Regions from separate parts of the Shewanella halifaxensis HAW-EB4 genome, predicted to be linked through region 3. Evidence: predicted binding sites of a transcription regulator. Region 3 holds the regulator's gene; each other region holds the start of a gene.
The links. The regulator sigma-54, encoded in region 3, starts transcription at its own class of promoters, with help from an activator protein. The targets are predictions, from matches to a motif close to GTTGGCACGNNNNTNGNNT.
Positions count from the first base shown of each region.

Region 1: the regulator sigma-54 is predicted to act here: its motif matches at 2,637-2,655, upstream of SHAL_RS00505 (formate dehydrogenase accessory sulfurtransferase FdhD).
Region 2: the regulator sigma-54 is predicted to act here: its motif matches at 4,325-4,343, upstream of glnA (glutamate--ammonia ligase).

Region 1 is NC_010334.1:109,488-119,515, forward strand. It holds gene rlmF (23S rRNA (adenine(1618)-N(6))-methyltransferase RlmF) at 1-679, shown strand, start outside; gene SHAL_RS00500 (substrate-binding domain-containing protein) at 811-1,716, opposite strand; gene SHAL_RS00505 (formate dehydrogenase accessory sulfurtransferase FdhD) at 1,764-2,594, opposite strand; gene SHAL_RS00510 (DUF3305 domain-containing protein) at 2,890-3,357, shown strand; gene SHAL_RS00515 (DUF3306 domain-containing protein) at 3,354-4,016, shown strand; gene SHAL_RS00520 (4Fe-4S binding protein) at 4,166-5,845, shown strand; gene SHAL_RS00525 (TorD/DmsD family molecular chaperone) at 5,856-6,530, shown strand; gene SHAL_RS00530 (twin-arginine translocation signal domain-containing protein) at 6,705-6,902, shown strand; gene SHAL_RS00535 (formate dehydrogenase subunit alpha) at 6,922-9,771, shown strand; gene fdh3B (formate dehydrogenase FDH3 subunit beta) at 9,798-10,028, shown strand, end outside.
Region 2 is NC_010334.1:412,148-422,175, reverse strand. It holds gene SHAL_RS01795 (disulfide bond formation protein B) at 1-1,258, opposite strand, end outside; gene typA (translational GTPase TypA) at 1,913-3,724, opposite strand; gene glnA (glutamate--ammonia ligase) at 4,427-5,836, shown strand; gene SHAL_RS01780 (dicarboxylate/amino acid:cation symporter) at 6,042-7,247, shown strand; gene SHAL_RS01775 (hypothetical protein) at 7,470-7,898, shown strand; gene SHAL_RS01770 (helix-turn-helix domain-containing protein) at 7,940-8,254, shown strand; gene SHAL_RS01765 (WD40/YVTN/BNR-like repeat-containing protein) at 8,322-9,332, opposite strand; gene SHAL_RS01760 (hypothetical protein) at 9,581-9,886, shown strand.
Region 3 is NC_010334.1:4,497,516-4,507,543, forward strand. It holds gene mlaD (outer membrane lipid asymmetry maintenance protein MlaD) at 1-28, opposite strand, end outside; gene mlaE (lipid asymmetry maintenance ABC transporter permease subunit MlaE) at 102-887, opposite strand; gene mlaF (phospholipid ABC transporter ATP-binding protein MlaF) at 874-1,686, opposite strand; gene SHAL_RS19125 (calcium/sodium antiporter) at 1,862-2,821, shown strand; gene SHAL_RS19130 (KpsF/GutQ family sugar-phosphate isomerase) at 2,868-3,845, shown strand; gene kdsC (3-deoxy-manno-octulosonate-8-phosphatase KdsC) at 3,847-4,398, shown strand; gene lptC (LPS export ABC transporter periplasmic protein LptC) at 4,395-4,952, shown strand; gene lptA (lipopolysaccharide transport periplasmic protein LptA) at 5,024-5,581, shown strand; gene lptB (LPS export ABC transporter ATP-binding protein) at 5,578-6,309, shown strand; gene SHAL_RS19155 (RNA polymerase factor sigma-54) at 6,446-7,909, shown strand; gene hpf (ribosome hibernation promoting factor) at 7,939-8,226, shown strand; gene ptsN (PTS IIA-like nitrogen regulatory protein PtsN) at 8,229-8,672, shown strand; gene rapZ (RNase adapter RapZ) at 8,881-9,735, shown strand; gene SHAL_RS19175 (HPr family phosphocarrier protein) at 9,722-9,997, shown strand.

The DNA of each region.
Region 1 (10,028 bases), 840 kb from region 3:
TAAGGTGTTAGATATTGGTACTGGTGCCAATGTGATCTACCCGCTGCTCGGAATTCAGTCTTATGGTTGGAGCTTTGTAGGTAGTGATGTAGACCCACTCTCTATTGCAAATGCCCAGCAGGTGTTTGCCAGTAATCCAGCGATCGCAGCGAGGTTCAACTCTCGACTACAAACTAATGCTAAACATGTATTCCATGGAGTGATTGAGCCAAACGAACGCTTCGATATAACCTTGTGCAACCCACCATTTCACGCTTCATTAGCAGAAGCGAGTGAGGGCACAGCGCGTAAGCTTAAAAACCTTGCGGCAAATAGAGCTAAATCATCAGAGGCTAAGCCGTTACGTAGTACAAAGCCTGTTGTGACTAAAACTGAAACGCCCCTTAACTTTGGCGGTCAGAAAGCCGAGTTATGGTGTGAGGGAGGCGAGCTGCAGTTTTTGCAAACTATGATCAGTGAGAGTCATGAGTTTGCTAGCCAGTGCTTATGGTTCACCACGCTAGTGTCTAAAAAGGAAAACCTTAAGCCTGCAAAAGCCTTGTTAGCTAAGGTAAAGGCGGAAGAGGTGAAAGAGATGGAGATGCACCAAGGTAATAAGATCACCCGAGTGTTAGCTTGGACCTTCCTTAAGCCTGAACAAAGAGAATTGTGGGCACAATATCGAGATGTGGAAAATTAAAAAGCTGATGAGCAGCTCATCAGCTTTTCAGTACGCAGTTCTATCTGGTGACGGCATCGAGATTTATGGAAAATGATATTTCACCAAGTTAGCCAATATAAGCTGTTTTAGCTTATTACAGCTTGATAGGGTTACTGACCATTCCAGAGCAACTTCCCACAATCTGTTAAATCATAACCGCCTAGGGTCGCTGCAAGTTGTTGCGTTTGTGGCTCAGCTAATAAGTTGAACAGTCTTTGTAGCTGGCGTCTAAAATAGATCCCTTGAGGCATGACAAAATCAAATGATTCAGTGACTAACGGTACAAAGCTTAAGCCGCTCTCAAGTGCTACCGACTGACAACCAAAGCCTATATCGGCATTGTTGCGAGCAATATAGCCCGCTAGCTCACGTTCACTTTGAGCTACAATACTCGAGTTCAGCTCTTCAAATGAAGCACCTTGCTTCATTAACCACTGCTCAAGGTGTTGTTGGCTACCCGCACCAGCCTGACGAGCAACCCAACGCCAAGACTGTTGAGACACTTTGTCCAGCTCCTGGCAGCGGTGATGCATATCTGGACGCATCATCAAACCTTGCTTGCGGGTATAGCCGTGCACCATAACCCACTGCTGATGGTTGGCATAACCCTGTAGTAATGCAGGGTGACGTACACTACGCTCCTCGACACTGCCCCAGTGCAGAGTGCACACATCGGCGTAACCTCGGGATAGTAAGTCTAGACCTAAGCGTGAACCTGTAGAACTGTAGCTGATCAGTTCACTTTTACCTACCTGCGACATCATTCTTGCCACAAGCATCGATAGCAGAGGGTCATCACTACCTGTGATGTGCATACGGTCAGACAGCATACCGCTGTGACAGGAGTCCATTACCCATCTGTCGATCAAAATTTTTGGAAACAGCCACTTACCAGTGATTTTAGTCGCGGGTAGAATCCGATCGTTGGCCATTGAGTAGACTTTCTTCTCATTGAGATCTAGGTACTCAGATACCTGTTTGGCACTCATATAGATCAGGTCAGTCGGCTCAGTCATTATTATTCCTTGTCACGCATTTTATCGATAATATTAGGGGTATTGGCTTAAGAAAGTGCATCAAATTCAACGTTCTCTGCACCGTTATAAATTAAGAAGTGACGACCTTTAGCACGAGCAATCATGGTAATCCCTAACTTTTGTGCCAGCTCAAGCCCCATCTGGGTTGCGCCGCTGCGTGATAACACCACCGGGATCCCCATCTTAGCGACCTTAATCACCATCTCTGAGGTTAAGCGACCCGTGGTATAAAATAGCTTATCGTTACCTGAGTCCTGATTTAGCCACATCTCACCAGCTAGGGTATCAACAGCGTTGTGACGGCCAACATCTTCAACAAAACCAACAATTTGATCATCTTTACACAAGCCGCAACCATGCACTGCACCTGCATTTTTGTAGGTTTCATTATAGGCACTGATATTTTTTAGCAGGCTGTAGATCATGCTCTGCTTCAACTGCGGCGTCGGTAGAACAATATCATCGAGGCCGGTCATAAAGTCGCCGTAAACCGTGCCTTGACCACAGCCAGTGGTAACGGTTTTTTCTGATAACTTTTCATCTAAATTTTCAATTTTTTCATTGGTAATAATGGCAGCCGAGTTTACGTCCCAATCGACAATAACGGACTCAAGCTTGTTGATATCGGAGATAAACCCTTGGTTTTTAAGATAGCCCAATGACAACGCTTCCGCGCGTGCGCCGAGTGTCATTAAGGTCACGATCGGCTGCCAGTTTAAATAGACGGTGAGGGGGCGCTCGCATGCAATGAACTTATCCACTTTTTCGCCATTCTCATTAATGGCGGTTACCGCAATCGTGAGAGGGACGTCGGTGTTGGTTTTAATTAACGTTGGATTGCTTTTGTATGCTGTCATATGACCCATCATCTGTTAAAGGAAATAATTGCACCTAGTGCTAAGCAATATCTGTACCCAATTTTATAGGGGGTAAAATTAGTAGTAGATCACATTTATCGGGGCTGGGTCGCCCTTTTATGTCCTATCACTAATTGCAATTTGGACAAAATGTCCTAGTCTTTGCTTGGAATAGTTGATCTAGTTCAAACTATTCAATTGATATTGTATGGCACGCATATTGCTTTAGCTTTAGGGAGTATTTATTTAGTTGGCTTGCCATATTGGCAGCCACCTCAGGCAAGACGGAGACTGAATGCAACATACCGAAAGCCAATGGCCAATGTACGTTTCCCTTAAGAAGATAGAGAAACAAGTCGGAAGATGGACCTCAGTACAGTGGGAAGTCGACCAGATGCTTCCCGCCACCCACGCCGCACCTGAGGGTGCCTACTTAATTTTGCTAGAACTCCATAAAGATGAACGCGGAAGCTACCGTATCAATATCGATATGGATAATGCCATGCTTTATATCGTCTGTGACGAAACAGAAGAGGGTGAGTGGAAACCAGTCGCTATTTCTGCTGATCAGAATGTCGCAGCGGGTTGTCTAGAAGCCGACACTCCCGTACTAAACATTCCTATGCCGAAAGCCATAGCCTGCTGGATCGAAGCCTTTATTACTCGTCATGGTGAAGTCGAAATCTGCGCTCATCGTCGTAAGCATGTTAACCGTCGCAAGAATGAAGGCCCTAGTACCGATCATACGGCGGATAGAGCATGAGCGGATTTTTATCTCGCTGGAATCTGCGAAAGCAGCAAGTAGAGGCTGAAGGCGAAGCAGAAGTTGCCGCGGCTGAAGCTGCTGCACAACAACTCGCCGAAGAGCAGGCGCTTACAGCACAAAAGCAAGCTGAAGCGGAGCAGTCTACAGCGCAGGATTCAACTCAAACGATTGAAAATGCACAAGTAGAAGCGGATGCCGATAGAATCTTAACTGCTGAAGATCTACCTGATCCTGAGAAGATTGAAGTCGGTGGTAGTTTTGCCAGCTTTATGGGCGCTAACGTTGACCCAGCAGCTAAGTCCGCCGCGTTAAAGGCGCTCTGGAAACAGCCTCACTACAGTGAGATTGATGGCTTGCTTGAATATGCGCTCGATTACAGCAATCAGCCTAAATTGTCGGCCGAAGTCTCAGCGGAGTTAGCTAAAAAAGTATTCCGATACATGGTCAAAGATGAAGACGATGAAGAGGGAACGCAAGAGGGAACGCAAGAGGGAGTTGAGGCTGCATCAGATGAGATGATTGCCGCTGAGAACTCCGATCAAAATGAACGCCTTAATGATGCAGATTCTGTGTCGGACATTTTGGACGGTCACCAAGACAACGTGACCCAAAATGAACCAGAAAGCAGCGACGCTTCGACGAGTAAAGTTGTTTAACGTTACTATAGAGTGTTTTAAATTCCACAAATTTGGTATGTGAATTGCTGTAATAGAGTGTAATTAATAGCTGGCGCTAATAAAAAGAGCGAAATAAAACAGCGACACTCATATACAGAAGCAGCCAAAGAACTGTTCAGGAACGCAATGTGAGCAATAGTGAAACACAGGTTGGACTCAAAGAGATTCGACAGAAGGTCCTTGCTGGGACTCAGGTGATTCAAAACCTGATCCCACCGACCGTTAGCTACACCACCGAGGGTAACGTTCTCGTTATCGGGCCAGAAGACTTGGCACGTTTAGCGGCTGATAAGTTATCTAGCATGGGGCAGTGTGCCATTTTAGCCAATGAGCCTATCACTAGCCAAGACGAAGCCCACTTGGAAAAAGTAATGACTGCCGCAGAAAATGTGGAAAGTTATTATAACAAGCTTATTGAAATCAAAGGTTTCTTAGGCCAATTTCAAGTTAAGGTAGAGCATGGCGATGGCAGTGCTGAATTAAGTACAGTTGCGATTCGCAAAGCCCATTTCGACTTGATCCTCGACCTTAGCGTGAGCCCTTGCATCAACCTTGAAATGCTACCACCTGGCTATTTCTACGTGGGGCAAGATCAAGCTAAGTTGGATGAAGCGCTTGAGCAGCTTCCATCTCTCGTTGGTCAGTTCGATAAGCCACGCTATGTCAAAGTGAACAGCGATATCTGTGCCCATTACCGTAGCGGTAATGAAGGTTGCACCCGCTGTTTGAACTTCTGTCCTGCCGATGCAATTGCGAGTATAGAGAAGAAGATCGAAATCGACCCTTACCTATGTCACGGTGCGGGTAGTTGTACTAATGCATGCCCAACTGGCGCGATTAGTTATGACCTGCCGACTCCGCAGGCCATGCATACCTATCTGCAAAAGCTAGTCACTAGCTTCCGCTCTCAGGCGCAAATTGCCCCAGTGATCCTTTTCCATGATATGGGTAAAGGTGCAGAGCTAGTAACTGACGCGTTAGCAGGTGAAATCATTCCTATTGAGATGGAAGAGATTACCGTTGCGAGTATGGACCACTGGATGTCAGCATTGGCATGGGGCGCTCGTCAGGTGTTAATCCTGCAAACTGATGCTACGGCGCCAACACTAACCCAGATGCTGCATGGTGAACTGTCCTTAGCCAACGATATTCTTGATGAGATGGGTCAGCCACAGCGGATCAGTTTGATCACTGAAGCGCATCTAACAGAAGTGGGTGCCAAAGCTCTTTCTGAGCTACTTATCACTAGCGCTAGCTGGCCAGTCATTGTTCCTGCAGAATTTGTGGCAACGACTAAACGCGAAACAATTTACAACGCTATCGATCACCTCAATGAGCAAGCGGCATCAGTTGATAGCTGTTTTTCTCAAAGCAATATTCCATATGGCCAAGTAAGTGTTAATACCGAGAACTGTACCTTGTGTATGTCTTGTGTATCGACTTGTCCAACGATGGCATTGACCGATGGCGGCGATCTACCAGCACTGCATTTTGTTGAGCAAGACTGTGTGCAGTGTGGCCTATGTGAGACAGCTTGCCCTGAGAAGGTCATCAGCTTAACACCCCAGGTCAACCTTGATAAAGCGGCACGTCAGACGCGTCAAACCTTGCATGAAGAAGCTCCGTTCGAATGTATTACTTGCGGCACGCCGTTCGCGACTCAATCCATGGTGAAGCGGATGTTAGATGTGGTGGGAACCCACAGTGCCTTCAGTGCCAACACCGACCGCTTAAAAATGTGTGGTGACTGTCGAGTAAAAGACATGTTTGAAGACATTCTTCAAGATCCTGAAAAGCAACTGCGATAAGAGTTTAACCATGACCGAATTTGTAAGAGAAGTTTCAGAAAACGATCAGTTAAGAGCCGATATTTATCAGTTGCTAGCTGCATTATTACGTCGTCAACCAAGCCATGAGCTACTTGAGTTCTTATCTGGCTTAGAGATCGATGCCGATGATGACAGCGACATGACTAAAGCTTGGGTGGGTCTAAAGTTGGCCGCTCAGCAATTTAGTGATGAACAGCTTGAAGATGAGTATTTCAACGTATTCCTAGGCGTGGGCTGTGGTGAAATTCTACCCTACGGCAGTTGGTTCATGACTGGTTCATTGATGGACAAGCCATTGGCGCTGTTACGCAATGACTTAATGCAGCTTGGCTTTGAGCGTGAAGAAGACGTTAAAGAGCCAGAAGATCACGTTGCTGCACTGTGTGAAGTCATGGGCACCTTGATCTTGGAAGCTCCAAGTTATCGTCAACTTGCTTTCTATCAGCGCCACATGGGCAGTTGGATTGAGCGTTTCTGCGATAACTTAGCTAAAGCGCCAAGCGCGGCATTTTATGCAACGGTTGCGCAGTTGGCTAAGGCGTTTTTCGTTATCGAAGCCAATGAGTTTGAACAATTAAGCTTAGACATTCCTGTTAACTGCCCAGGCAGTGAAGCAGAAGCGTCTGAAAAAATTGAGCCATCTACCAATGAGTTAGCGTCTTAATCGCTAACGGTAGAGGTTTGGATTTATGTCAGCTCAGCGTTTGTTGTTAATCGATAGGCCTGAGCTGAGATAGACAAAAAATGGGATTCTTCTCAACAAGAGCCCAACAATAACTGGATAAATAGTTTAGCAATAAATCCTTTATCTTAATTTCAGTAAATCTAAGGAGACACTATGAAGAAGCAAGCTTCCGACATGGGCCGTCGTCAACTGCTAAAAGCATTGGCTATCGGCGGTGCGGCTGGCGCAGTTGCAACTGCAAGTGGACAAGCTCTTGCCGCACAACCTGACGCCGCACCTATCGCGAAAAAAGGCAGCGGTTATCAAGAGTCTGACCATGTTCGTAGTTACTACGACACATTGCGCAGTTAATAATTAAAAGGAGAGTGTGATGCGATTAAACCGCAAAACAGACCAAGCTGTCACAAGCGATAAGGCAGCGTTAGGTCTAAACCGTCGCCAATTCCTCAAGTCCGCGAGCCTCGCGACAGGTGGTATTGCAGCGGCATCAATGCTTGGCGCAGGTATGATGCGCAAAGCAGAAGCTAAAGATATTCCCCACGACGTCCCCACCGAAACTAAACGTACTATCTGTTCTCACTGCTCTGTAGGCTGTGGTGTTTATGCCGGAGTTCAAAACGGCGTATGGACAACTCAGGAACCTGCATTCGATCACCCATTTAATGCGGGTGGACACTGTGCAAAAGGTGCAGCGCTGCGTGAGCATGGTCATGGTGAAAAGCGTCTTAAGTATCCAATGAAGCTAGAAGGCGGTAAGTGGAAGCGTCTTTCATGGGATCAAGCGATTGAAGAAGTTGGCCAACAAGCACTAGATATTCGTAAGGAATCGGGTCCTGACTCTGTATTCTTCATGGGTAGTGCAAAGTTCTCAAACGAACAAGCTTATATGTACCGCAAATTTGCGGCAATGTGGGGCACTAACAATGTCGACCACTCTGCACGTATTTGTCACTCTACCACTGTAGCCGGTGTTGCAAACACTTGGGGCTATGGTGCGCAAACCAACTCTTTCAACGATATTCGCAATGCAAAGGCGATGATGTTCATCGGCTCAAACCCTTGTGAAGCTCACCCTGTTGCGATGCAACATATTTTGATCGGTAAAGAGCGCGGCGCAAAAATTATTGTTGTCGACCCTCGTTTCACCCGAACTGCAGCTAAGTCTGATGAGTTCGTGCATATTCGTCCTGGTACGGATATTCCTTTCATTTATGGTTTGTTATGGCACATCTTCGAAAACGGTTGGGAAGATCAAACCTTTATCGACCAACGTGTATACGGTATGGAACGTATTCGCGAAGAAGTGAAGAAGTATCATCCTGCTGAAGTTGCAAATATTGTTGGCGCAACCGAAGAGCAGATGCGTCGCGTTGCTAAGTTACTTGCTGAAACTAAGCCAGGCACTATCGTTTGGTGTATGGGTGGTACTCAACACCACGTAGGTAATGCTAACACACGTGCATACTGTATCCTGCAGCTAGCCCTAGGTAACATGGGTGTATCTGGTGGCGGTACTAACATCTTCCGTGGTCACGATAACGTACAGGGTGCAACAGACTTTGGTCTATTGTTCGATACTCTGCCTGGTTATTATGGTCTTAAGACGGGTTCTTGGAAGCACTGGTGTAACGTTTGGGACTTGGATTACGAGTGGGTTAAAGGCCGCTTCGACCAAGAACCGCGTCTAGGCCAAGATCCAATGACTTCAACGGGTATTCCGTGTTCTCGTTGGCACGATGGTGTACTCGAAGACAAGTCTAAGATTGCTCAGAAAGATAACATCCATATGGCTTTCTTCTGGGGTCAGTCAGTTAACACCGAAACTCGTGGTCGTGAAGTGCGTGAAGCATTGAACAAGATGAAAACTGTTGTGGTTGTGGATCCATTCCCAACAATGGCGGGTGTCATGCACGAGCGTACCGATGGCGTTTACCTGTTACCTGCGTGTACTCAGTTTGAAACCTATGGTTCAGTATCAGCATCTAACCGTTCACTACAGTGGCGTACCAAGGTTATCGAACCGCTATTTGAGTCTAAGCCTGATCATGTGATCATGTACAAGCTAGCCAAGAAGTGGGGCATCGATAAAGAGTTCTTCAAGAATATTAAGATCAATGGCGAAGAGCCGTTGATTGAAGATATGACTCGCGAATTTAACCGCGGCATGTGGACTATTGGTTATACCGGTCAGAGCCCTGAGCGTTTGAAGATGCACCAAGAAAACTGGGGCACTTTCGATATCAAATCACTTGAAGCGCCAGGTGGTCCAGCTAAAGGCGAGACTTATGGTCTACCTTGGCCATGTTGGGGTACGCCTGAGTTTAAGCACCCAGGTACCCAGATCCTGTATCGTACCGGCCGTGAAGTGATGAATGGTGGCGGTAACTTCCGCGCCCGTTATGGTGTTGAACATGACGGCGTTAACATCTTAGCTGAAGGCTCTTACTCTAAGGGCAGTGAAATCAAAGATGGTTACCCTGAGTTTACTGACAAGATGCTGAAGCAGCTTGGTTGGTGGGATGACTTAACTGCTGAAGAGAAAGTTGCGGCTGAAGGTAAGAACTGGAAGACAGATATTTCTGGTGGTATTCAGCGAGTAGCGATTAAGCATGGCTGTATACCATACGGTAATGCGAAAGCACGTTGTATCGTCTGGAACTTCCCTGATGATATTCCATTGCACCGTGAGCCACTATATACGCCTCGTCGTGATTTGGTTGCTAAATACCCAACTTACGAAGATCGTATGGTTGCTCGTCTACCTACCCTGTATAAGACTATTCAGGAGAAGGACTTCGCTAAAGATTTCCCACTCATTATTACGACGGGCCGTTTGGTCGAGTATGAAGGTGGTGGTGAAGAAACGCGTTCAAACCCATGGCTTGCTGAACTACAGCAAGAGATGTTTATCGAGATCAACCCTGCTGATGCGGCGGATCGCGGTATTCGTGATGGTGATAACGTGTTCGTTCATAGTCCTGAAGGTGCAAAAATCACCGTTAAGGCCATGGTCATTCCACGAGTTGTACCGGGCGAATGTTTCATGCCATATCACTTCGCGGGTGTATTTGAAGGCGAGAGCCTAGCAAAGAACTACCCCGAAGGCACGGTTCCTTATGTTATTGGCGAAGCTGCTAATACCGTAATGACTTATGGTTATGATGTTGTGACACAGATGCAAGAGACGAAAGCGAGCTTGTGTCAGGTCAGCAAAGCCTAATTAACTTGATGAGGAGATAAGCCATTATGGCAAACATGAAATTTTTATGTGATACCAAACGCTGCATCGAGTGTAACGGTTGCGTCACAGCATGTAAAAACGCCAATTCTTCAGCTATTGGTTGGGGAATTCAACGTCGTCGCGTGGTTACGCTAAATGACGGTGAGCCGGGTGAAGCATCCATTTCAGTGGCATGTATGCACTGTACCGATGCACCTTGTATGGCAGTTTGTCCTGCAGATTGTTTTTATCGTACT
Region 2 (10,028 bases), 1.1 Mb from region 3:
CGTCTGCCACGCTAATACCGGTTATATTCGGGTAAGCCTGAGCGTCGATGCTAATAATAGCTTCGCTATTTAGCTCGTAGTCTTTACCGCTTAAACGTGAAACCACAAAGTTATTACGCTTAAGATCTGGCAAAGTCACCATTAAGTACTCTTGAGTGTTCGCATCCCAACCAACGTTAGCAACGTAGTTGTACTTAGCACGCACTGTCGCAAAGCGGCTGCGCTTAAGTTCACGAACGCCATCGGTTCCTTCGACGAATCGACCGTAAGTATCATCAAACTTCACGCTAGGGTCGTACTCAACGCGTACAAAACTCTTATGATCTGCTGTCACCAACACCGAGGTTTCGCCATCAAACGTCACACCGGCTAGGTTTGATATTTCAGCAGAGAATGCTGCATCAATTTGCACCTTAGCCAAAATTTCAGTCAGTTCTGCATTTAAGAAATAAACCCAGTTATTACTGGTAACCACTGCAAATAACTGGCTTTGTGGGTTATAGCTAATACCTGTCGCTAGACCGAAGATCTCCGCCGGCAAAGTAACACTATCAAGCGCAGTTAATTCGCCGTTAGCCGTCACTTTAGTCGCATCATTCTTTGTCATAGCCGCAAAGTCAGGCTTCTCGATTGAGTAAGCACCACGGGCTGATAACTTTGACAATGTAGGCCAGTTAGCCGTTGACCAAATTGTTTTCTCTGAATCAAATGTCATACGAACAGGGTCGCTTTGACCAATATATGGGAATGGTCCTGTTTGCGTGAATGCTTGCACAATGTTGAAGCCAATAATCACTAAGAACACATTTACAGTGATCTTGTTCAATAGGCTCCATTCACTGCTATCGCTCTTCTCAACTAGCTTATCGCCTTGTAGCAGCATTAATACGCCAGCAAACAATAAGATAATCGCAAAGACCACAATCACCCACACATAAGTGTGTACGCCAAAAATAGCCGGGCCAAAGCCTTGGCCAATATCACGCAGAATATGTGCCGAACTATGACGGTAGCCCGCCCATAAGCCGTATACAGCGGTAATAATCAGTGCACCAATATACTTTGGCTTTAAGCCGTAACGCATGATAAAAATCGCAATTAGCGATACCAGCACCATTGCTGTACGCTCTTGCCAGCAAAGAATACACGGGGTATCACCCATTCCAAAACCTAAGATGATACAGGCAATACCCACAGGCAAAGCTATAAGTGCCAATGCCGCCAGCGACACAATTCTGTTTAACGTTAATTCATTCATCTTCGTGTTCTCACAAGTTACCGGCAGGAACTAGCATGCCCCAAGTCGCCATCAACCAAATCCCCATGCTCATTAAAATGCTTAGAGCTAAAAAAATGTGCGCCATTCTTTGTTTATGTGGCTTAAAAGCCACCAAGAAACATGTAATAAAAATTAGGCAAAAAAGTAGAAATTCCACAACTTTCTCCAATAGAGTTAACTAGAACTCAATTCAAAAATGCGCTTAGCAAGCCAAATAGCGGCTCAAAATTGTCTGCAGCATTCGCTGCAATGCTTTGTAAATTGGCAATGCAAGTTACTAAAGCTGCAACTAAATTACGGCAAATCTGCTAGAAAAAATGTGTCGTAACCGTCATACCTCCAAATGAGTATTAGCGCATTCTTATTTTTGCTATCTGGATTCATTTATCGCTAAATTAGTGAGCGCTAGCGCTTGAGGCGAACTGATAAGCTAGTGGAGATTCACACTCTAAAGCGAGTTGTGAGCCTAGCCTAAAAGCATTGATTATTGAGGGGGCAACTGCAAAATAGCGGGGTAGAGTGAGCAACAGCACTAAAATACAAAACTACAGACAACAAAAAGGCCCTGAACATTTGCATGCTCAGGGCCTTTTTAATACTTAACCCATTAAGGGTTGAAGCTAAACGCGGTCATTACTTACGGTTATGACGCTTACGTTCGTTTTCAGTCAAGAAACGCTTACGAACACGGATGTTCAGTGGCGTTACTTCTACTAATTCGTCATCATCGATGAACTCAAGCGCTTGCTCTAGTGTCATTTCGATATGCGGAGTTAGTACCTGAGCTTCGTCAGTACCAGATGCACGCATGTTAGTTAGCTGCTTACCTTTCAAACAGTTAACTGTTAGGTCGTTAGCACGTGCATGAAGACCAACTACTTGACCTTCGTATACTTCTGATGCGTGAGTAATAAACAGACGACCACGCTCTTGTAGACCGAATAGTGCGAATGTTAGTGCTTTACCAGTAGCGTTAGAGATCAATACACCACGTGCACGTTGACCAATATCACCACCTTTCAATGGACCGTAGTGGTCGAATGAATGGTAAATTAGACCAGTACCAGAAGTCGCTGTCATGAATTCAGTTTGGAAACCGATTAGACCACGGCTAGGGATAACGAAGTCGATACGTACACGACCCTTACCATCTAACTGCATGTCCTTCATGTCACCCTTACGGATACCAAGCTTCTCGATCACGGCACCTTGATGTTGCTCTTCAACGTCAACAGTTAGTGTTTCGAACGGCTCACACATCTCGCCATCGATCTCTTTTACGATAACTTCTGGACGAGATACAGCTAGCTCATAACCTTCACGACGCATGTTTTCAATCAAGATTGAAAGGTGAAGTTCACCACGGCCTGATACGCGGAAACGATCTGGGCTGTCAGTTTCTTCAACGCGTAGTGCTACGTTGTGTACTAGTTCTTGCTGTAAACGCTCAAGAATATTACGTGAAGTAACATACTTACCTTCTTTACCAGCGAACGGAGAAGTGTTCACCTGGAAAGTCATGGTTAGTGTTGGTTCATCAACAGACAATGGAGGCAATGCTTCTACGTTAGTAGTTGCACAAACAGTGTCAGAAATTAGCAATTGGCCAAGACCAGTAATCGCAACGATGTCGCCTGCTGTTGCATCAGCAACTTCGTGACGCTCAAGACCCATGTAACCTAATACTTGGCCTACTTTACCGTTACGCTTCTTGCCGTCTGCGCCAATAATGGTCACTTGCTGGTTAGTTTTAACACTACCACGCTTGATGCGGCCAATACCGATAACACCCACGTATGAGTTGTAGTCGATTTGCGAAATTTGCATCTGGAAATCACCTTCAGCATCAGCATCTGGTGAAGAAACTTTTTCAACGATCGTTTCGAATAGCGGCGTCATATCAGCGCTAGTTTCGTCTGGATCTAGTGTTGCAAAACCGTTTAGCGCAGAAGCATAAACGATTGGGAAATCTAGTTGCTCATCAGTCGCACCTAGGTTGTCGAACAAGTCAAATACTTGGTCAATAACCCAATCTGGACGTGCGCCTGGACGGTCAATCTTGTTAATAACAACGATTGGCTTTAGGCCTTGAGCGAAAGCTTTCTTAGTCACGAAGCGAGTCTGTGGCATTGGACCATCTACTGCGTCAACTAGTAGTAATACTGAGTCAACCATAGATAGAACACGCTCTACCTCACCACCGAAATCGGCGTGACCAGGAGTATCAACGATGTTGATACGGTAATCGTTCCACTTGATGGCAGTGTTCTTGGCCAGAATCGTGATACCACGTTCCTTTTCAAGATCATTTGAATCCATCACCCGCTCAGTGGCTTCTCCTCGAGACTCAAGGGTTCCTGACTGCGCCAGCAACTTATCAACCAAGGTAGTCTTACCATGGTCAACGTGTGCAATAATGGCGATGTTACGTAAATTCTCTAACACGGCTAAACCTCTTACCATCGGTATAAAATATAGGGGGGGTTACTGACAACAACTAAAACCAATCTAGTATAGTAGTTGCAATAAAAAGCGTGACATTCTACTCTAGCTCGACGTTATCTCACAGGATTATTTTTAACCAATCGTTAAAAATAACTCTTTCGCATTGCTTTTTTTCGCTCTAACGTCCGCTTTTTATACACTTTTTTATACTTTACCCACACTAGACTAATCGTGTCAGCCAGCTTAAACCTCCTCGCTATATCCAACACTTTGGCTGTTTTAGGCGACGATTTCAGATCTATAAGTAGCTAAAACACGCTCAATAATCCTGCGGTTAAATGACTGTCTTTAATCCCAATAACACTTATTGAAAATCCAATGTTATTTCCTTGACTTATCCCCTATAAAATTGGTCATAGCTTAGTTATTCTGTGTACCGATTTTAAACGAGATGCCAATTAAGTATCTGCAAGACAAATGGCAACTGCACTGTTATAGCGCGCACCACATTGATCCATTGGTCGCACCAAAATAGTGCGACAAAGAAGTTACCAACAAAGCCAAGAAACGACTAACTCATAATATTCAACAAGTTAAAGAGTTGGCACGAGTCTCGCTATATGAAGACCATAATCGCATTAAGCGCTAAATATTAAAGATAAAACAAAGGGACGACCCTTTACCCTACTCGGAGACTTTAGAATGTCAGCAGAATCAGTTTTACAACAACTAAAAGAGTTAGAAGTTAAGTTTGTTGATTTACGTTTTACCGATACGATAGGTAAAGAGCAGCACGTTACAATCCCAACTCACCAAGTTGATGCTGACTTTTTTGAAGACGGTAAAATGTTTGACGGTTCTTCAATCTCAGGTTGGAAAGGCATTAACGAATCAGACATGGTATTGATGCCTGATCCAGCAAGCTTTGTTCTTGACCCTTTTACCGCTGAAACGACTGCAAACATTCGTTGTGACATCCTAAACCCTGGCACAATGACAGGTTATAACCGTGACCCACGTTCAATTGCAAAGAAAGCTGAAGATTACCTACGTTCAACAGGTATTGCCGATACAGTATTGGTTGGTCCAGAGCCAGAATTCTTCCTATTTGACGATGTCAAGTTCGGCGCTGACATGTCGGGTTGTTTCTACAAGGTTGACGCTGAAGAAGCGGCTTGGAACTCAGGTACCAGCTATGAAAATGGCAACAAGGGTCACCGTCCAGGCGTTAAAGGCGGTTACTTCCCAGTAGCACCAGTAGATTCATCACAAGATATCCGTAGTGCTATGTGTTTAGTACTAGAAGAGATGGGCCAAGTTGTTGAAGCACACCACCATGAAGTTGCTACAGCGGGCCAGAACGAAATCGCAACACGTTTCAATACACTAACACTGAAGGCCGACGAAGTTCAGGTACTTAAGTATGTTGTACATAACGTTGCTCACGCTTACAACAAGACTGCGACATTCATGCCTAAACCAATCGTTGGTGACAACGGTAGCGGTATGCACGTGCATCAGTCTCTTGCAAAAGACGGCGTGAACTTATTCGCTGGTGACAAGTATGGCGGATTGAGCGAAACAGCACTATTTTACATCGGTGGTGTTATTAAGCATGCTCGCGCAATCAACGCATTTGCTAACCCATCGACAAACTCATATAAGCGCCTTGTACCACACTTCGAAGCGCCAGTTATGCTTGCTTACTCAGCAGCTAACCGCTCTGCTTCTATCCGTATCCCAGTGGTACCAAGTGCAAAAGGTCGTCGTATCGAAATCCGTTTTGGTGACCCAGTAGCAAACCCATACTTAGCATTCTCTGCAATGCTAATGGCGGGCCTTGACGGCATCCAAAACAAGATCCACCCAGGTGAGGCAATGGACAAAGATCTATATGATCTTCCAGCAGAAGAAGCGGCTGAAATCCCAACAGTTGCCACTTCACTAGAAAATGCACTTGAGTGTCTAGACGCTGACCGTGAGTTCTTGACTCGTGGCGACGTATTCACTAACGACTTTATCGATTCTTACATCACACTTAAGTCTGCAGACGTTGAGCGTATCAACCAAACTACTCACCCAGTTGAATTCGAGCTTTACTACAGCTTGTAATTATCTGAGATGACTCGCTAACCGCTAGAGTGGTTAGCCTTACAGCCCTAAACAGCAATGTTTGGGGCTTTTTTTTTACCTTGTTCGCCTGTCTATCTACTGTTGACCTATAGTTTATCTATCCCTATTCGCTTTCGTCTGCGAAAAAGCTAATACCAACCAGTATAAGCCTTCTATGGGTATAGCTCACAAATGGAATGACTTTATGTGGCAAAAAATTAAGCCCTATCGCTCCTCTATTATCTTACTTTCGGCTTTGATGCTAGGAGGACTGATTGGGATCCTCTTTCCAGTGTTTGCCCTTAAGCTAAAGCCCTTGGGCCAGATATTTCTAAACTTACTGTTTATGATTATCGTGCCATTAGTGGCGATTAGCGTCACCTCCTCTATCGCCCGTATGACAGACTTAAAAAAACTCGGTGTGATCCTAGTGACCATTTTCATGGTCTCTATTGTTATGGCGATTATCCCAACAATAGGAATTATCGGCCTCGCTTCTATTTACGACCCAGCACAAGGGGTAACCCTAGATCTGCATCAACAAGTGAGCACTGGCTCTGGAAGCATGGATTTTGTTAACCTGCTGACCACCAACGACTTTGTTGGTTTGCTGTCTAAGTCCAACATTCTGGCACTGATTATCATGTCAGTTATTTCAGGCATTGCTATTGGGCAGTCAGGAAAGGATGGCGAGAAGGTCTCGGCCATGCTCGATAGCTTAAATACCGTGATCATGAAAATCGTCTCTATTTTAATGATCGTTGCACCAGTGGGACTCGGCGCCTACTTTGCATCGACGATGGCCAGCCAAGATACCGAACTCTTGAGTACATTTGCCCGTGCTATCGGCCTGTTTTTTATCGCTGCCGCACTCTACTACACCCTTGGTAGCACGCTATACGCCTGGTTAGGCGGTGGCATTAATGGCATTAAGCAATTTTGGCGCAACGCCATTGAGCCATCAGCGACGGCATTAGGAACAAGCTCCTCCCTTGCATCACTACCTGTCAATATTCGCGCCGCTAATAAGATGGGCATTAGAGAGGAGATTGCCGATATCTGTCTGCCCTTACTGGTAAACCTAAACAAGGGCGGCGCAGCCATGACCACGGCCCTTAAAATTGTGTTTATCTACTCGATTCTCGGATTGGATTTTACTGCAGATATCTTTGCGCTAACGGTACTGATTTCTGTCCTCTCAGCCTTTGTGATTGGCGGCGTGCCAGGCGGGGCTTTTCTTGGCGAGATATTTATCGTCACCACGTTAGGCTTACCGATAGAGGTGATCCCCATCTTAGTGATTATTGGTGCGGTTACCGACGCCCCAGCAACGGTGATCAACGTGATCCACGACCTCAACGCGACCCAAATAATCGAACGGATTAACGGTAAGCGTTATGCAAGAAGCTGAGGCTATAGTGACAAACGCCAAAACCTTAGCGAACTAACGACCTCCTTTACCATTGATAGCATATTAAGCAAAAGCATCTTAATTACAATCAATTAGGCATATGACACTTTAAGTGTCATATGCCTTTTTTACGCCTGTCACATTCATGACGCCGTCACCGAACAAAATTTATGCTGAACTTGCTCTCGTCAAATTCAACTGTCAACATAGCAAGGAGCAAATATGGAACAATCAATCACTCGACACAAAATGGACACAACAATGGACACGGTCACGATTGCAAATGGATATTGGTACTACTTCAACGATGAAGAGGTACGTATAACCGCCCACGGTTCAGGTTTTACTGGTAAAGAAACTATTTATGTCAATGATGAACTGATCACCGAAAAGCGTAACCTTGGGATGAAAAGCGCTCACGAATTTTGTTATTTGGGCAATGACTACCAAGTGACTTTTGAAGTCAGTAGCTTGCTCACTGCAACCGTTGTATGCACCCTATATAAAAATGGCAAGTATATGGCGACCGAAACTAAAGCGTATCTCAACATGGACAGTAAGTCAGCGCTCAAGCGCATATTCATGTTCTTTGTCGCCGGTATGGTTTTTGGCGGCTTAGCTGCTTGGCTAGTACACCAGTTTACTGGTTAGGCAAATGCTAAATAAAACTAAGGGAGCTAGCGGAGTCGAACATGGAGATTAATGCGATAACAGTAAAAGAATTGCGCCAATCTAAGGGCTGGACTCAACAGCACTTAGCGGATGCCTGTGCTATTAGTTTACGTACAGTTCAGCGAGTAGAGAAAGAGGGCAGTGCCTCTAACGAAACCCTATTGGGATTATGTGCCGTCTTTGAAGTGGAACAGAAACAATTGCAGGTGATCCCAAAGCCCACTCATGCTCAGATGCAAAAAGTATCTCTATACAGTCAGTGGTTGCTATTCGCCTTAGCGACCTTGATTGGTGGCTGCGTGGGTGCTCTTATTATGTATCTTATTTTGGGCTAGCCCCCCAACAAAAGCCCATCGATTATAGGACAAAATGCTTATTTGGGCTTTTGCTAATCAGGAGCGACTATTCAAAAGTATACACGGCGACTCGACCACCATGGCCCCCTGCCACCAAAGTATTACCGTCAATCGCTAGGGTGAAGAAGCCCTGAGCCTGACCATTGATTAGCAGTGGTTGCCAGCTATAACCGTGGTCACGGGAAATATCACTCGAAAGTTTGCCTGTGGCAATACAGGTTTCTTCATAGCACACCATGGCCGTGCGTAGGCCAGGTGTCGTACCCGGCGCTTTATGCCATACATAGCCCCTTCTATAGACCATATTCGCATCATACTTATCCCGTTGCTGATAATCCCCGCCCACCACAAATAGATCACCTAAATGATTAAATGCTAGCGCATAGCCACCTGCGGTTTGAGTATCATCATAGAGAGAGATTGGACGCCGACGCCAATGTTGCCCCGAGTCGGCGCTGCTGTAGGCAGAGCTGCTATAGCCGCCGGTGGTAAACCAAGCCCGCCCCCTTTTGCCAACGATTAATGTATTACCGCTGGCGGCAAAAGCGACCTCTTTATCGAGCATTTCTGGTAACTCCCCTTTGGCGATACGCTGCCATGTTTTGCCACCATCTGCAGTGCGTAAGATAACGTAACAACCACCAACGGGATCGCCCAGCAACAAACCATTATTGCGATCCCAAAAAGCGATTGAATTAAAGAAGCCCAGTTCATCGGGATTATCGAACAGCAACTGCCAACTCAATCCTTGGTTCTGCGTTATATACAGCTTAGAGAGTCCCCCCTGACCCGCCCCCATAACAATTGCCGTGTTAGCATCGAACACTTCAATATCGCGAAAATCAGTCAAAGGCTGATCTTTAACCGATACATCTAACCAGCTGTTACCGCTGTCTTTGGAGATATAGACGCGGTTATCAGTCCCCGTTACCCAAGCGACTCCCTCGAGTACGGCGCTACCTCTAAATGAAGAACCGGGAGCTAGGCTTTGAATATTCCATTCCATCGCCGAAACGCCAAAACAACAAAAACTGATTAACAGCATGAATATCTTCATTAATTTCCCTAAAATGAATGACAGCTCAATGTGGTTACTATCGAATAAACCTCGTCGTTAAGCAAGCCCTTCATCCCCCCTTATCCTTTAGAGAAGCATTCCATTAATCTAGCACGCTAAATTAGCAATTCATGAATAAAACAAGATTAAACAACAACTTAATAACAAATAGTTCTGGACACTATCTAAACTATATACTAAATTAAAAGTGTGACGCAGATCACCATTTTAGTAATAAGGAACCTACTATGAGAAAAAAAGCAACTCGAGTCGCACTGCTAAGCGCAGGACTACTACTTTCAACGACAAGTCTTGCAGCTATGAGTCCGATTACAGAATGTAATGATTGCTCCAGCCAAGCAGCACAAGAAACGGCAAAAGCGCAGCAAAGCGATAGTGTTTATGTAGTAGATTTTGTTAATCGCACCGCGCAAAAATTTGTCACAGATGACAAGGGTACGACATTACTGGCCAAGTTATCAGTGGGTGAATTAAATCATCTCAATCAAGAATTCAATCACCGTAAGGTATATTTAAGAGCGGTAACACCTTAAGTTAAAAGTGATATCTCAGGCCTTAAATTAAGGCCTGTTTTTTATCTTGCTATATGACTTTCATTACTTATCTTCTTTTACGATCGACATCTGCTTTTACTATCGACATTTGCGAATATCTAGGCTCATTAGCGCCCTCTAA
Region 3 (10,028 bases):
CTAGAATCTCAATTTTCCTTGTCAACATAACTCATTTACCACTCTATTGAATAAATCTAAACAATAATTAACAACTAGGAACTCTCTCAATCATCATACAACTACTGACCAAACATTATCGCTGTCAGTAGGAAGTCCAACGCTAAAACAGCTAGGCTAGATTGTACTACCGTCTGAGTCGTCGCTCGACTAATCCCTTCCGGATTTGGAATAACATGGTAGCCACGATAAAGCGCTATCCATGTCACCACAACCGCAAACAGTAGGCTCTTAATCATGCAATTAACAATATCTTCTCGCCACTCAACTGATGCCTGAAGAATCGACCAGAAGCTACCGCTATCAATGCCTTTCCACTCAACACCGACTATGTGTCCGCCATAGATCCCCACAGCAGTAAACATCAATGCCAGTAATGGCAAGCTAATGACGCCAGCCCAAAAACGCGGCGCAATAATCTGCCTCAGTGGGTCAATCGCCATCATCTCAAGACTCGCCAGCTGCTCGGTACTCTTCATTAGGCCAAGCTCAGCCGTTAGCGCAGAGCCCGCTCGGCCAGCAAATAGCAGTGCCGTCACCACGGGGCCTAGCTCCCTTAATAAGCTTAGAGCAACCATGGGACCTAAACTTTCTTCGGTGCCAAAGCCCACTAAAATATTATAGCCCTGCAGCGCCAGTACCATGCCGATAAACAGGCCTGAAACTAAGATAATCACCATCGACTGTACGCCCACAACATACAGCTGCCTCAACAGCAGCGGTGCACCTTTTCGAAACCTAGGGCGATGTGCAATTGCGCCCCATAGCATCAAACCGGCTTTTCCTAGCCCAATCACAAATTCGATACTAGCCCTACCTAATCGAGCAATTTGATCAATCAAGCTCACGGAGTAGTTCCTTCTTATAATCTTCTGCTGGGTAGTGAAACGGTACCGGACCATCAGGCTCACCACCAATAAACTGTTTTAACTTTGGATCTTCTGACAAGCGCAGCTCTTCAGGTGTACCATGAGCGATAATGCGTTTATCCGCCAAAACATAAACATAGTCAGCAATACCAAGCACTTCGGCCACATCGTGTGAAACAACCACAGAGGTTAAGTTTAACGCATCTGAAAGCTCTCGAATAAGCTTCACCAACACCCCCATAGAGATGGGATCCTGACCCGCGAAGGGTTCATCGTAGAGGATCATCTCAGGCTCTAGCGCAATCGCTCGCGCCAACGCAGCTCTGCGCTGCATTCCGCCAGATAATTCTGTCGGCATCAATTGTGCCGCCCCTCTAAGCCCCACGGCTTCGAGTTTCATCAACACGATTCGGCGAATAATATCTTCCGGTAGACCAGAGTGCTCCCTGAGGGCAAAAGCAACATTGTCGAATACATTCATATCGGTAAACAGCGCGCCACTTTGAAACAGCATACTCATACGCTTACGCAGGGCAAACAACTCACTCCGGCTGCACTTATGTACATCGACACCGTCAAACTTTACAGAGCCGCTATCGGGGATTAACTGCCCACCAATAAGCTTAAGTAAGGTGGTTTTTCCGATCCCGCTTGGCCCCATAATCGCGGTAACTTTGCCCTGAGGTATCGACAGGCTGACGTCTTGAAAGATGACGCGTTCGCCGCGACTAAAGGTCATACCTTGAGTTTCAACCAATGTTTTGCGGATTTCAGTCATGCAAGTACCCTGCATCTAAATTATGGAAACTTCCATTTTCCGTACCGGAAAGGGAGAAATTGTACGTAATTGACTAAAGACGCACAACCAAATCAAGACTATCTCGCCTCAATACTTTCATTTTTATTCAATTACAGCGAAAATACGCGGCTATACCTCAAAATACTAAGAATCGATGTTATTTAATATTTTTATGTTAGTCGCAGGCTTAGGCGCCCTTGTTTGGAGTGCCGATAAGTTTGTTTATGGTGCTGCCGCCTTTGCTCGTAACCTTGGTTTACCGCCAATGCTTATTGGTTTAACGATTGTCGCTATGGGGAGTTCGGCCCCTGAAATGTTTGTTGCGGCCACCGCATCACTCGAAGGCATGACTGATACCGCAATTGGTAACGTCCTAGGTTCTAACATCGCTAACATCACATTAATTTTAGGTATTACAGCGCTGCTCGGAGCGATCTCAGTGAGTTCGCAGACACTCAAGCGCGAAATTCCAATGATGCTAGTCGCTACAGTGATTGTAGGTTATTTCCTGCATGATGGCTTTCTAACCCGTATCGAAGGCATCAGCTTATTAGTGATGTTTATTGGCTTAATGGGTTACCTAATTTGGCACGGATTAAACAGTAAAAACCGTGACGCCCTGGCTGTCGATGCTGAAAATGAAATTCCAGCTGATGTCCCTACCCGTAAAGCTATTTTATGGCTGATTATCGGTATGATACTGTTGCCACTATCCGCAGACTGGATGGTTCAGGGTGCAGTTGGGATAGCTAAAGCGTATCATTTGTCAGATTTAGTTATCGGTTTAACCATTATTGCCGTCGGTACTAGCCTACCGGAACTTGCCGCCTGTGTTGCCGGAGTCCTAAAAAAGGAAGATGATCTTGCGATCGGTAACATTGTTGGTTCAAACTTATTCAATATTCTAGCGGTTCTTGCTATACCTGGCATCATAGCGCCGGGCGCTGTAGATGCAGCAGCGAGTACACGTGACTTTTATATGGTACTTGCAACGAGCAGCGCACTTGCAATACTGATCTTATTATCTGGACGCGCCAGACAGCTAAAACCATGGCATGGCGTAGTATTACTTATTACATTTATCGCATATCAGGCATTACTCTTCCTATCATAGCAATGGGTGCGATACGTTAAGCAGCAATTTAAAGAGAGATCAATAAATGGTAGATGCAAATCAACTACGCCAATGGGGTACTAAGGTTATCGATATCGAGAAACAAGCACTCGATAATCTGTATCAGTACATCGACTCTTCAGAATTTGCCCAAGCTTGCCAATTAATATTGCAATGCACAGGTAAAGTTATCGTGATGGGCATGGGAAAATCGGGCCATATTGGCAACAAGATTTCAGCCACCTTGGCTAGTACAGGTACGCCTGCATTTTTCGTACACCCAGGAGAAGCCAGCCATGGCGACCTTGGCGTGCTCAGTGAAAACGATATCGTACTTGCGATTTCAAACTCGGGCGAGTCGAGTGAGATCTTAACCTTAATGCCAGTCATTAAGCGTATGGGACTGCCTATGATCTCTGTTACGGGTAAGCCTGACTCGAATATGGCGAAACTGGCTCAGCTACATCTTTGCATCGAAGTACCAGAAGAGGCCTGCCCGCTCGGGCTCGCACCGACATCAAGTACGACTGCAACCTTGGTAATGGGTGACGCTCTAGCCGTTGCATTATTGCAGGCTCGTGGCTTTACTCAAGATGACTTTGCACTGTCTCATCCTGGCGGTAGCCTAGGTCGTAAGCTACTACTTAAAGTCAGCGATGTTATGCATAAAGGTAATGAACTACCTAGCGTCCAAGATGATATCTGTATTACCGAAGCGCTATATGAGATCTCTAAAAAAGGTTTAGGTATGACGGCGGTCGTCGACTGCAACAACACCTTAGTCGGTATTTTCACCGATGGCGATCTACGCCGCGTTATCGATGCTGAAGTCAATTTAAGAACCACACCTATTGCAGAGGTGATGACTAAGGGCTGCGTCACGATTACTGATAATGTACTTGCAGCAGAAGCGTTAAAAGTCATGGATACTAAAAGTATTAATGGCTTAATCGTAATTAATGACAAACAACAGCCGGTTGGCGCACTAAACATGCTAGATATGGTTAAAGCGGGAGTAATTTAATATGTCCAAGCAAGGTTTATACGGCCCTATTAGCGATGATGTCTGGCAAGCTGCCAGCAAGATCAAACTGCTTATCTGTGATGTTGATGGTGTATTTTCCGACGGTCTGGTTTATATGAGCAACAGCGGTGAAGAGCTAAAAACATTCCATACTCGTGATGGTTATGGTGTGCGCTCAATATTATCGAGCGGTATCCAAGTCGCGATTATTACAGGCCGTAAATCACAAATCGTTGAAGACCGTTTTACCGCCCTTGGCGTCACACATATCTATCAAGGCGTCGACAATAAGCTGGCTCCCTATAACGAGCTACTCGCACTTTATAATGTCACTCCAGAAGAAGTCGCCTATATTGGAGATGATATGGTGGACTTACCGGTCATGCAAAAGGTGGGTCTTTCTGTCTGTGTGGTAGACGGTCACCCTTACGTGAAACAGCACGCCAAGATGACAACTCACATTAAAGGCGGCCACGGCGCCCTACGCGAGCTCACAGACTTACTACTATTAAGCCAAGACAAGTTTGATTCCGCCCATGGGATGAGTATATGAGCCGCGTTACCCTTGCGATAATCGCACTTTTTGGCACTGCACTTTTGCTCTATTGGCAAGTTCAGTCTAAAAAGAGCGAGCAAGAGCTGAGTATCGATACGAGTCAGCAACCCGATTATATTATCGATGATCTACGCAGTATCGAATATAACGAGTTAGGCTTCATTAATAGCGAAGTCACGGCCAAGCATATGGAGCACTATGATAGCGTCAACATGACCTATTTTACTGAGCCTGTTTATCTCATTTTCCCTGATGATGGCTTGGCTCAATGGCGACTAAAAAGTGACAAAGGCAGCCTTAATAAAGTGACTGGCAAGGTAACGCTAGAAAACAATGTTATTATCGACTCTATTAGCCCAGAAGAGCCGATACAGACGTTAAGCACCAGCTATTTAGATCTTGATTTGAATACTATGATTATGACGTCAGATGAAATTATCCACGTCACTGGCAACGAATTTGTCATTCAAGGTTTAGGCTTGTATGCCGACTTGAATGCCCAGAGCGTAAAACTAATCAGCCAAGTAGAAGGTATCTACCAAGCTAATTAACGCCCAACATATTGAACAATTTTACACTCGAGCTAGCTCAATAAAGTGCTTTAGCTGAGTAGAAGGACGCTATGAAATACAATCTATCTATCCTTGCAGGCCTTTTTTGCCTGCTAAGTTTCAGTTCTGTTGCTAAGGTCGATGATCTGCTGCAAGAAGTGAAAATTGCAGCCGCAAGCCAAGAAGCCGATATTAAGAATAATCAGGTTATCTTCTTTGGACCTGTCGAAGTGACCCAAGGCTCTATCAAGATGAATGCTGATAAACTGCGTGTTTTCTCAAAAGAAGATAAGAGCGGTAAAACCCTTGTGGCAACAGGCAACCCAGCCACCTATACCCAGATAATGGACGATGGACGCCCAGCAACGGCTAGCGCCAAAGAGATCCGTTACGAACTTGCGACGCGCACCCTGACCTTAGTCGGCGACGCGACTCTAGCGCAAGACGGTAGTCAGGTCACCGGTAATCGCATCAAGTACAACATTAGTTTACAACAACTTATCGCTGAAAGTTCAGGTAAAGGCGATGATAGAGTAATCACCATTATTCAGCCTGAAACCTATCAGGAAGAGAAACCAGAAACACCAGTGCAACAGCAGGAACAGCAGGAACAGCAGGAACAGCAATGAAGCAAATCACTTTAAGAGCGGTTAATCTTGCGAAGAGCTATAAAAATCGCGCTGTCGTACAAGATGTTAGTTTAACCGTAAAGACGGGTCAGATTGTCGGTTTACTTGGGCCAAACGGTGCAGGTAAAACAACCACGTTCTACATGGTGGTAGGCCTAGTACAGAGTGATAAGGGTAAGATCTTTATTGATGATGACGATCTTACACTCGATCCTATGCATCTGCGCGCTCGTAAAGGGATTGGTTATCTGCCTCAGGAAGCCAGTATTTTTAGAAAGTTGTCTGTGCGTGACAACATCATGGCGGTATTACAGACTCGCCATGACATCAATAACGAGCAACGTGAAGAACAACTTGAGCATCTGCTTGAAGAGTTCCATATCACTCATATTCGTGACAGCCAAGGTATGGCATTGTCAGGGGGTGAGCGCCGCCGTGTTGAAATTGCTAGAGCACTAGCGGCTAATCCAAAGTTTATCTTGTTAGACGAGCCATTTGCCGGTGTAGACCCGATTTCAGTTATCGATATCAAAAAGATTATTGAGCAACTTAAGAGTCGCGGCCTAGGTGTACTAATCACCGATCACAATGTTCGCGAAACATTAGATGTTTGTGAGCACGCTTACATCGTAAGCCACGGAAATCTCATTGCCGAAGGCACACCTGCCGAAATCTTGGACAACCAACAAGTTCGAGCTGTGTACTTAGGTGAACAATTCAGGCTATAGTTAATTCACAGTATGGAAGCTAAAAAACTCAATATGGAATTATTTCCACACAAAATCAAAGTATTGAGTTTTTGAGCAACCTTCGCCAGTTCAGCGAGCTTTAACGTTTAACTACAGTGTAGGGAATAGCGGTAAAATGAAAGCGTCACTCCAGCTCAAAATGGGTCAACAGCTCACCATGACTCCCCAGTTACAGCAGGCTATTCGCCTGTTACAACTGTCTTCTTTAGAGCTGCAACAAGAGATCCAACAAGCATTAGATTCTAATCCGCTACTGGAGTTAGATGAAGAGCAATCAGACGGCGACATGCTCAACGATGAAGACCAGTCTTCAAGTAACTCCGATAGTGAGCTAATCCAAGATAGCGCAAGCGTTGAAACCTCTGATGCCCTAACCCAAGACTCCATGCCCGATGAGCTACCGATGGATACCACTTGGGATGAAGTCTATACCGTCTCCTCGAACGCCAGCTCAGGCGTGAGTCGTGAAGATGATATGCCTTTTCAGGGTGAGACTAGCGAAGGATTATACGAGCACCTTGAATGGCAAAAGAATCTCACTCCATTTTCAGATAATGACCTTGCTATCGCGACTGCAATTATCGATGCAATCGACGAGCGGGGTTATTTAACTCAAAGCTGTGATGAGATCCTCGAAGCGATGGGCGACCCAGAGACTGAACTCGATGAGGTTGAGGCCGTTTTAAAACGGATTCAACATTTCGACCCTATCGGCGTTGCCGCGCGTAATCTAAGCGAATGTCTACTTATCCAACTTGCGCAGTATGCAGCCGATACTCCCCATATAGATAACGCTAGATTACTGATTAAAGACTATTTGGACCTTATTGCTGGCCGTGATTTTAGGCAGCTGATGCGTAAAACCAAGCTCAAAGAAGATGACCTGCGTGATGCTATCACACTGATCCAAACGCTCAATCCAAGACCTGGTCTCGCAATAGCCCGCAGTAAAGATGAATATGTCATCCCGGATGTGTCTGTTAGCAAGAAAAAAGGCCGCTGGGTGGTGGAGCTAAACCCTGACTATATGCCTAAGATTAATGTTAACCAGCATTACGCTTCTATGGCACGCAGCACGACTAATCAGGCCGATGGACAGTTTATTCGCGGCCACCTTCAAGAAGCAAAGTGGTTTATTAAGAGCCTTGAAAGCCGCAATGACACCTTATTAAAGGTAACAAATTGTATCGTTAAATTTCAGCAAGGCTTTTTTGAGTACGGCGAAGAAGCCATGAAACCTATGGTATTAAATGACATTGCCGAAGCCGTTGAAATGCATGAATCCACCATTTCACGGGTTACCACACAAAAATATATGCATACCCCAAGGGGTATTTTCGAACTCAAGTATTTCTTCTCGAGCCATGTCGGTACAGACGACGGCGGAGAGTGCTCATCTACAGCAATTAGGGCGTTTATTAAGAAGTTAGTCGCTGCTGAAAACCAGAAGAAACCATTAAGCGACAGCAAAATGGCCCAACTTCTGGCGGAACAAGGGATTAAAGTAGCTAGACGTACTATCGCGAAATACCGCGAAGCAATGCTGATCCCACCCTCAAACCAACGTAAGAGTTTATAACTCAAAATTAGGCACATGGAGGATCGATAATGCAAATCAACCTGACAGGACATCACATAGAAATTACCGCTTCACTGCGCGGCTATGTGGAAGATAAATTCACAAAGCTTGAACGACATTTCGATCAGATCAATAATGTGCACGTTATTTTGAATGTACAGAAAATGCAGCAGATTGCCGAGGCCAAAATCCACCTTAAAAAAGGGGAAGTATTTGCCACTTCGGAACACGCAGATATGTATGCTGCGATAGACTCCCTGATCGATAAGCTAGATCGTCAGGTTATTAAACACAAAGAGAAGCTGATTAAACACTAACGATGGAACTAAGTACCATCCTGCAGCCGGAGTGCACCACCTGCGCCACTCCGGGCAGTAAGAAAAAGGTACTGGAGCTAATCAGTGATATTGCTGCTGTCCAGTACCCTACCCTTTCTTCACAAGAAATTTTTGAAAGTCTCTTGGCGAGAGAAAAAATGGGTAGCACGGGTATAGGTAATGGTATAGCGATTCCTCATGGAAGGCTGGCAAATATAGACCGTCCCGTTGCAGTATTGGTTAAATGTGAAGTTCCTATCCCATTTGACGCAATCGATAAGCAGCCTGTCGATATCTTATTTGCTCTACTGGTGCCATCTGAACAGTGTGAGCAACATTTAGCGACACTGTCTTGTATGGCTGAAAAACTCAACGATAAAGCAGTTGTTAAGCAGTTGAGAAAAACCAGTAATGAATCGGAGCTATACCAAGTCATTACTCAGTAGCGTCTTACTCGGGTCTTTAAATTATTATCATTGTTCCAATGATGCATTGATGATTTAAAGACCTAAGTAATTATTACTGCAATATTATTTATTTTTTATTACCCACTCAAATTCTTGCTTTCAGCCTTAAAGACGTTAATCTATATACTTGTACAACATAATCACAAAATCCAAACATTTAGTTAAATCTCTATCAGGTAGTCATACGATGAAGCTTGTTTTAGTCTCAGGTCGCTCCGGTTCAGGAAAATCCGTTCTGTTAAGAATGCTAGAGGATCTCGGCTATTATTGTGTCGATAATCTGCCTCTGCCTATGATGGGCACACTACTCAAAGAGCTCTCTGGAAACACCAATCTTGTAGCGATCAGCGTCGATATCCGTAACCTACCAGAAAAAGAAAGCGAGCTTATTAAGCACCTAACCAACTTACCTGATGGAGTTGAGTTACTTAGCTTTTTCCTTAATTCTAGCGATGAAGTACTACTAAAACGCTATAACGAGACTCGTCGTCTACACCCTCTATCTCACGATAATGTATCGTTAAAAGAAGCAATTGAAATAGAAGGGCGTTCACTTGAGCCGCTAGCCAATATCGTCGACCACTATATCGATACCTCAACTCTCAACATCTATGATCTTAACGATCAGGTGCGTGAGATCTTGCTCGGTAACCTTGATAAAGAACTGATGATCAATTTTGAATCATTTGGATTTAAGCACGGCATGCCGACCGAAGCCGACTTTATGTTTGATGTTCGCTTTTTACCCAATCCCCATTGGGAACCAGACTTGCGCCCAATGACAGGACTCGATAAACCAGTACAAGACTTCTTAAATGAACGTCCTCGAGTCAATCAGTTTATTAAACAGATCGAAGATCTACTCGAGACTTGGTTACCTGACTTAGAGCGCAACAATCGCAGCTATCTCACCATAGCGATTGGCTGTACAGGTGGTCAACACCGCTCGGTTTACATTACCGAGCGCCTTGCAGCTCACTTCAAAGATGGCAAACATAAAATACAAGTCCGCCACCGAGAGCTAAAAAATGCCGACCATTGAACGTGAAGTCGCCATCTGCAATAAACTAGGTCTTCACGCCCGCGCAGCAACAAAACTGGTCGTACTCGCCTCTGAATTTGATGCCGAAATCACCATCATTCAAGGTGAGAAACAGGCTTCGGCGTCAAGTGTACTAGGCTTATTAATGTTAGAAACAGGCATGGGAAAAACGGTACAACTCCTTGCAACAGGAACCGACGCCAAAAAGGCACTCGATGCTATTTGCCAATTAATTGATGCCAAATTTGATGAAGATAATTAATAATTAATCATTCATTTCCTTAGTTATCACA